3 regions of the Zunongwangia sp. HRR-M8 genome follow, and region 1 is predicted to be linked to each of the others. Evidence: riboswitches for the same ligand, from Rfam matches in the RefSeq annotation. Region 1 holds a riboswitch; each other region holds the start of a gene.

Region 1 (2,270 bases):
TCTTTGCTCAGTGATCTGGTCAGTTTTCTAACCCCTTCTCTGGGAAGGGATCTGCGCCTTTTCTTGACAATGTCAACAACCTTATTTTCTAGTTCTGAACGTTTGTTTTCTCTACGTTTGTATTTATAGTAGGCGTCACGTTTAAGACCAAAATAGGCTGTTATGGCTGAGAGGGATGCAGATCCTCTGGATTTCTGCTTGGCCTTGATCAAGGCTTGATACTTAGTTTTTTTTTAAGTTCAAGCACTGATTTATAGCCCAGCTGTTCTGCTGCCACTTCAAGATAAGAATCTTCTATAAGGGCGTCCATATCCTTTTTCAAAAGAAGTTTCTTCAGCTGTTCAATTTCTTTTTGAAGCTGTTTGATACGTGTAATCTCATCTTTTGTTTTCACAGTCACTCTGGTGTTCATAAGGTCTTTACGGTTATATTTTCTGACCCACTCATTGATGGTTGTTGGAGCAATGCCGTAAGCTTTCCCTAGTTGATACTTGTTTAGTTTTCCTGCCGTAAGTTCGTCTAAAATTTTTAGTTTGAACGATTCGGAATACCGTCTGATTACTCTGTCATTTTTATACATAATGTTTGAAATTATGTAGCCTTTATTCAGGACGGGTCAGTATGAAGCACAACGGTATTGTATACCCGTCAGTTGCGGGAATTAGACAACTAAGATAGAAAAAATCCCCGACTTTTATGCTTGCGCGGTTGTGTCCGCAGGACACAAAGCCGCAATTGCTGGTATACGGTGTTGTACACAGTATTTCTATTCAATTTACTTAATAAATACTATATTTGTCAAGCTTTAGGGGTATTCTATATAAGAATTGAGAGAGTCCCTTTGAACCTGATATGGTTAACACTATCGTAGGGAAAAGTCTAGTAATTAATGAGAGAGAACTTCCTCTTTTATTAATCAGACCTATCTATCCATATTTTTATTAAATTAAATTGTATAAAATATGACTTGGTCAGATAAATCTTGGGAAACAATTAAGCCTATTTTTAACTCAATTTTAAAAATGCCTTTTATTCAGGAATTGATGAATGGTAATTTAGATAAAGAAAAATTTAAGTTTTATATGCAACAAGATTCGAAATATTTAGAAAATTTCGGAAAAACTTTATCCTTACTAGCATCAAAAAGTTATGATGTCAAAGAGACAATATCTCTTATTCATTTTGCTGAAACTGCTATTATAGCTGAAAGAGAATTACACGAGTTCTATTTCAAAGACTTTAATATTGTTCCGTCAAATATTATTGAGCCTTTAATTCATCATTATACAAGTCATATCAAAGCTGTTTCTTCATTCGAATCAGTTGAGATTGGAATGGCTTCAGTATTGCCTTGCTTTTGGATTTATAAAAAAGTGGGGGAATATATCTATGAAAATCAGAAAAGCAAAAATAACCCGTATCAAAAATGGATTGATACATATGCAGGTAATGACTTTGATTTAGTTGTTAAAGATGCAATTGATATTTGCGATAATTTTGCTTTTAATGCATCGACAAAAATTCAAGCTCGTATGACAGAAGTTTTCATTACATCTACAAGATTGGAATTTGAGTTCTGGGATTCATCATATCAAATAAAAAAATGGAAAGAGTTTAAAAAATGAAAGAAGAAATAAAAGCGGTAATTTTTGATATGGATGGTGTTCTGATTGATTCTGAACCTTTTTGGGAAATTGCAGAAAAAAAAGTTTTTGGCTCATTAGGTGTTAGTCTAACACCTGAATTATGTAGTCAAACAAAATTTATGACCACAATTGAAGTTACTAAATTTTGGTACGGTTATTATCAATGGGAAGGTAAATCATTTCAAGATGTTCAAAACGAAGTTATTGAATGCGTGAAATTGCTGATTAAAAAAGAAGGGAAAGAAATTAAGGGAATAAAAGGTCTTTTGAAATTTATAAAAACTAAAGGATTTAAAATAGGCCTCGCAACAAATGCACCATATGAGCTAATTCCAGTTGTTCTTGAAAAATTAAATATATCTGATTATTTCGATTTTTTTACATCTGCCGAATTTGAAAAAAAGGGTAAACCAAATCCAGCAGTTTATTTGTCTGTTGCTAAAAATCTGAAAATAAATCCTAAAAACTGTGTTGTTTTTGAAGATTCTTATTCTGGTTTATTGTCAGCAAAGAGTGCTGGAATGAAAACTGTAGCATATCGTCCAAAAAAAGAAAACTTAATAATGAAAGAAAAAATTGAAGATTTCGTAATTCATTCATTTTCGAATCTAAATTCAATAAATA
Region 2 (2,270 bases), 1.6 Mb from region 1:
ATAAATCATGGTTTCCAACGAAAAAATAAATCGGAATTCCGCTATCTTTAATTTCAGCGAGTTTCCCTAAAACCCTAACAAAGCCTTTTGGTACGGCATGCTTATATTCAAACCAAAAATCGAATAGATCGCCCAGTAAAAAAATAGCCGCTGCATCTTCTTTAATTTCATCCAGCCATTTAACGAATATCGCCTCGCGTACTTTGCTGGCTTCTTTGGTAGGAGCACCTAAATGATTATCGCTAGAGAAGTAAACCTTTTTTCCGGTAGGTAGTTGCATACGATGAAATATAAATCAAATATACTTATTTCTACAAAGATGTTTTGCGTTAGGGATAGTAGCGGCATCCTTTTTTATTTGCCAGTTAGCACCTGTAAATGTTGAGAACATAATTACAAAGCAAATAAAAAAGATAAAGCGAATAGCCCGACCCGCTAGGGGAACGCCCTAATTATCGCTGGCATACCACTCGGCGAAACTAGTTTCAGTCTCCTGAAGTTTTAGCGAATGTAGTTTGATGTGACCTGGTAAGTGTTTGTTTATTTTTTGAGAAAAATCGATCACCATATTTTCACTGGTGGGTTGATATTCTACTAAAATCACGTGATGTCCACGATCTTTTAATTCTTTCGCGAGTTCTATATGAGGCGTATTTTTGTTGAAAACGGTGGCATGATCAAATTGGTCTACAATTTCAGACTTTACGATTTTTTTTAAGTCGCCAAAATCGATTACCATACCGTACTTCACATTATCAGTATCGCTAATTGGTTCTCCAATAACGGTTACACTAAGTTTGTAACTATGGCCATGGACGTTGCGACACTTACCATCGTAGCCGTAAAGTGCGTGTCCTGTTTCAAAAGAAAATTGTTTGGTAATCCTGATTTTTGCCATACCGAAATTTTAAGTCTGCCGTATATAATTTGGATTTCCCTAAAATTTTAAAGCTGAAATTATGAAAAATTGCTTCGGAAACTTTTCGGGAAATTTAAGTGCAAAGGTATTAAAAGTGTATTCAAAATAGAATAATAAGCCTTTAGCATTTTTTTAATTCGGATTATTTCATTTAACTTTGAGAAAGTAAACTTTAGGGGTGCTGATTCAATTCGGCTGAGAAAAACCCTTTGAACCTGATACAGATTAGCATCTGCGAAGGGAAAAGTTAGAAAATTTTGAATTGATTTTATCCAAATTAAGGGGTAAGTTCTATTTCATATTACTTTTCTTCAAAGACCATCCTCTTTGGTTTACGGCTATTAAAATCGAAACGATATGATAACTGTAAACGTCAACAACCAAAACCATTCTTTTAAAGAACCTGTAAAGCTTCAGGAGTTATTGGAGCAATTGAATATTCAGGCTTCAGGAATTGCTATTGCCATTAACAACGAAATTATTTCTAAACCACAGTGGGAACACACACTAGTGGAAGAAGGCAGTAACGTATTGGTGATTCGTGCTACGCAAGGCGGTTGATCGTTTTATTTTCAGTAATCAAATTTTAAACATCAATCTAAACCTTTTTAGTATGAAACCTAACCAATTACCGAGGGAAGAAGCCATCAGCAGAACGCCTTTTCCAAATTCAGAAAAAATTTATGTAAAAGGCCAACTTCACGAAAATGTGAAGGTGCCTATGCGTAAAATTATGCTTGATGATACCGTCGATAAATTTAACGGAACAAAAACGTCAAACGAACCGGTCTTGGTGTACGATACCAGTGGTCCTTTTACCGATCCAAATGTAGAAATTGATGTGCGCCAAGGTTTACAACCCATTCGCCAACAATGGATTTCAGGAAGAGAAGATGTAGAGCAATTATCTGGACTTTCCTCAGAATATGGACGGCAGCGTGAAGAGAACGAAAAGTTAGATGAACTTCGGTTTAAACGAATTCGAAAACCTTTAAAAGCGAAACCGGGGCAAAATGTAACCCAAATGCATTACGCGCGTAAAGGCATTATTACGCCAGAAATGGAGTTTATTGCTATTCGGGAAAATCAGAAGCTTCAGGAAATCAATCAGATTACCGAGCAACATCCGGGCGAAAGTTTTGGGGCGAGTATTCCTAAAGTAATTACTCCTGAATTTGTTAGAGATGAGGTTGCCAAAGGACGCGCAATTATACCAAGTAATATTAATCATCCGGAAAGTGAACCAATGATTGTTGGGCGTAATTTCCTGGTTAAAATCAATGCCAATATTGGGAATTCTGCGGTAAGTTCTTCTATTGAAGAAGAAGTAGAAAAAGCAGTTTGGGCTTGC
Region 3 (2,270 bases), 230 kb from region 1:
TTAAACTCAAAATCGTGATTATGATACAATAATTCTATCCCGGCTTTTTTACATTTTTCACCTATAGTATTAAAGATATCGACTAAAAAATCAAGATCATCGTCCATTCCCATAGTCTGAGTTTGCTCATCAAAAGTAAACTTACCCATTGGCGGTACAGGAATCACAAAATATTGAAAGCCGGCTTTTTTCACATCAGCTATCATCTGATCTACATTTTCCATGGTTACGCCACCTTGATGGGAGCTTAATGGTTTGGTGTGATATTTACCTAATAATTTTTTAAATTTCTTAGGCTTCATTCCATAAAACAGACCATCGTTATAACCAGCAGCTTCTATATATAAATATCCAATATCTGCAACTTCATCGATAGTTTCCTCTGGCGATTTTGCCATCTCTTCCCTAACCGTATAAAGCGTAGCTGCACCAAATTGTCGCTGCACCAAAATCGGGAAAGAAGCAAGTAGCGATAAAATTAGTAAAGTACTGCGAAGATTTTTAAGAGTTTTCATATAATTACATTTTAGAAAAAGGATGCCCGCAATACCATTTTAAATATTGAACTAGTGCTCCGGTTTACCTAATTTAACGAATATTCTTGCTAAATATAGAATATTTAATGTTTAATAAAGAAACGTTGCTCAAAAAATAAACCTGGTAAACTTAATTCATCAAAAATTTTATCAGCCCTCATTTTTACCTTAATTTTACGATGCTTTAGGGGTATTCTGAAAGAAGAATTGAGAGAGTCCCTTTGAACCTGATACGATAAAATCGTCGTAGGAAAAAGTTTGCCAAACTTAGGCTCGTGTACTTGCCTTTATTTTTTCTAAGCAGTTTTCTCTAAAGCCAAAAACTGACCCAACTATGAAAAAAATTCTTTGGCAACATATTCAAGATTTAAAAAAATCGGTGCCATTAATTCACAACATTACTAATTATGTAGTGATGAATAATACTGCAAACGCTTTATTGGCAGCTGGAGCTTCTCCTATTATGTCCCATGCCCAATCTGAAATTGAAGATATGGTAAGCATCTGCCAGGCGCTAGTGATTAACATAGGAACTTTAGATGAGTACTGGAGCATTAGCATGATTAAAGCTGCAAAAAAAGCAAATGACCTTGGTAAATCCTGGCTTTTAGATCCTGTAGGTGCCGGCGCAACGCCTTACCGCAACGAAATTATCGCCGAGTTACTAGAGCTAAAACCCACAATTATCAGAGCAAATGCTTCAGAAATTATGGCTTTGGCTAAAGCTTCAAATCTTACTACAAAAGGAGTAGATAGCACTGCTGAAAGTACTGAAGCTATCGAAGCAGCCAAATCTTTAAATAAAGAATTTGGAGCAGTGGTTTGTATATCGGGAGAGACCGATATCATTATTGATGGGCATCAAAAAATTTCACTAAAAAATGGTGATGCACTAATGGCAAAAGTTACCGGTCTTGGGTGCTCGGCTTCCGCAATTACAGCTGCTTTTGCGGCAGTTATCGATAATAAATTTGAAGCTACCACCACAGCCATGGCTTTAATGGGAGTTTGTGGCGAAATCGCTGCTAAAAATTCGGCCGGACCGGGTAGTCTTCAACTAAATTTACTCGATAAATTATACAATATTACTGAAGAGGAATTCCTTTCTCATCTTAAAATTAGCGAATAATGCATCCTGATTTTCCGTACCAATTATACTTGGCTATTTCAGAAGAAAGTTGTGTGCATCATCCTTTACTTCAGGTAGCTGAAATGGCTATCGAAGGAGGAGTAGATATTATCCAGCTTCGGGAGAAAAATTTAGACACTTCAGCATTCATCAAAAATGCCGAAGCGCTAAAAAAAATCACTGATAAATATAAAATTCCGCTTATTATTAATGATAATCTTGAAGTTGCAAAAGCGGTAGATGCCTTCGGAATTCATGTGGGAAATAATGATGTGCCTCCTTCTGAAATTCAGCAAAAATGGAATAAAAATAAATCTATAGGATATTCTATCGAATACTTGGAACAGCTTGAAAACGATCAAACTAAAGTCGCAAATCACTTAGGAATTAGCCCGGTTTACAGCACCAAAACCAAAACCGATACAGTAACCGAATGGGGAATCGACGGAATAAAAAAAATACGCGCTTTAACCCAAAAACCACTTGTTGCAATTGGGCGTATGGATGCAGGTAATGCTGCAGAAGTTATAAAAGCAGGAGCCGATTGTATTGCGGTAGTGTCTGCGATTTGCGCTTCAGACAATCCTAAAAAGGCAGCGGAAAAA

The links. A riboswitch is a leader RNA that binds a small molecule or an ion and turns the genes downstream of it on or off. The one in region 1 is predicted to bind thiamine pyrophosphate.
Region 2: linked by a shared signal. The riboswitch ahead of thiS (sulfur carrier protein ThiS) and the one ahead of tenA (thiaminase II) in region 1 are both predicted to bind thiamine pyrophosphate.
Region 3: linked by a shared signal. The riboswitch ahead of thiM (hydroxyethylthiazole kinase) and the one ahead of tenA (thiaminase II) in region 1 are both predicted to bind thiamine pyrophosphate.

Annotation. Positions count from the first base shown of each region.
Region 1 covers NZ_CP115161.1:2,082,650-2,084,919, reverse strand. Annotated here, with positions in the region: gene PBT89_RS09045 (IS3 family transposase) at 1-212, opposite strand, end outside; gene PBT89_RS09040 (transposase) at 209-580, opposite strand; TPP riboswitch at 798-891, shown strand; gene tenA (thiaminase II) at 963-1,625, shown strand; gene hxpB (hexitol phosphatase HxpB) at 1,622-2,270, shown strand, end outside.
Region 2 covers NZ_CP115161.1:3,728,766-3,731,035, reverse strand. Annotated here, with positions in the region: gene PBT89_RS16275 (UDP-2,3-diacylglucosamine diphosphatase) at 1-280, opposite strand, end outside; gene PBT89_RS16270 (6-pyruvoyl trahydropterin synthase family protein) at 449-898, opposite strand; TPP riboswitch at 1,084-1,179, shown strand; gene thiS (sulfur carrier protein ThiS) at 1,277-1,480, shown strand; gene thiC (phosphomethylpyrimidine synthase ThiC) at 1,533-2,270, shown strand, end outside.
Region 3 covers NZ_CP115161.1:2,313,630-2,315,899, forward strand. Annotated here, with positions in the region: gene PBT89_RS10035 (sugar phosphate isomerase/epimerase family protein) at 1-515, opposite strand, end outside; TPP riboswitch at 713-806, shown strand; gene thiM (hydroxyethylthiazole kinase) at 871-1,665, shown strand; gene thiE (thiamine phosphate synthase) at 1,665-2,270, shown strand, end outside.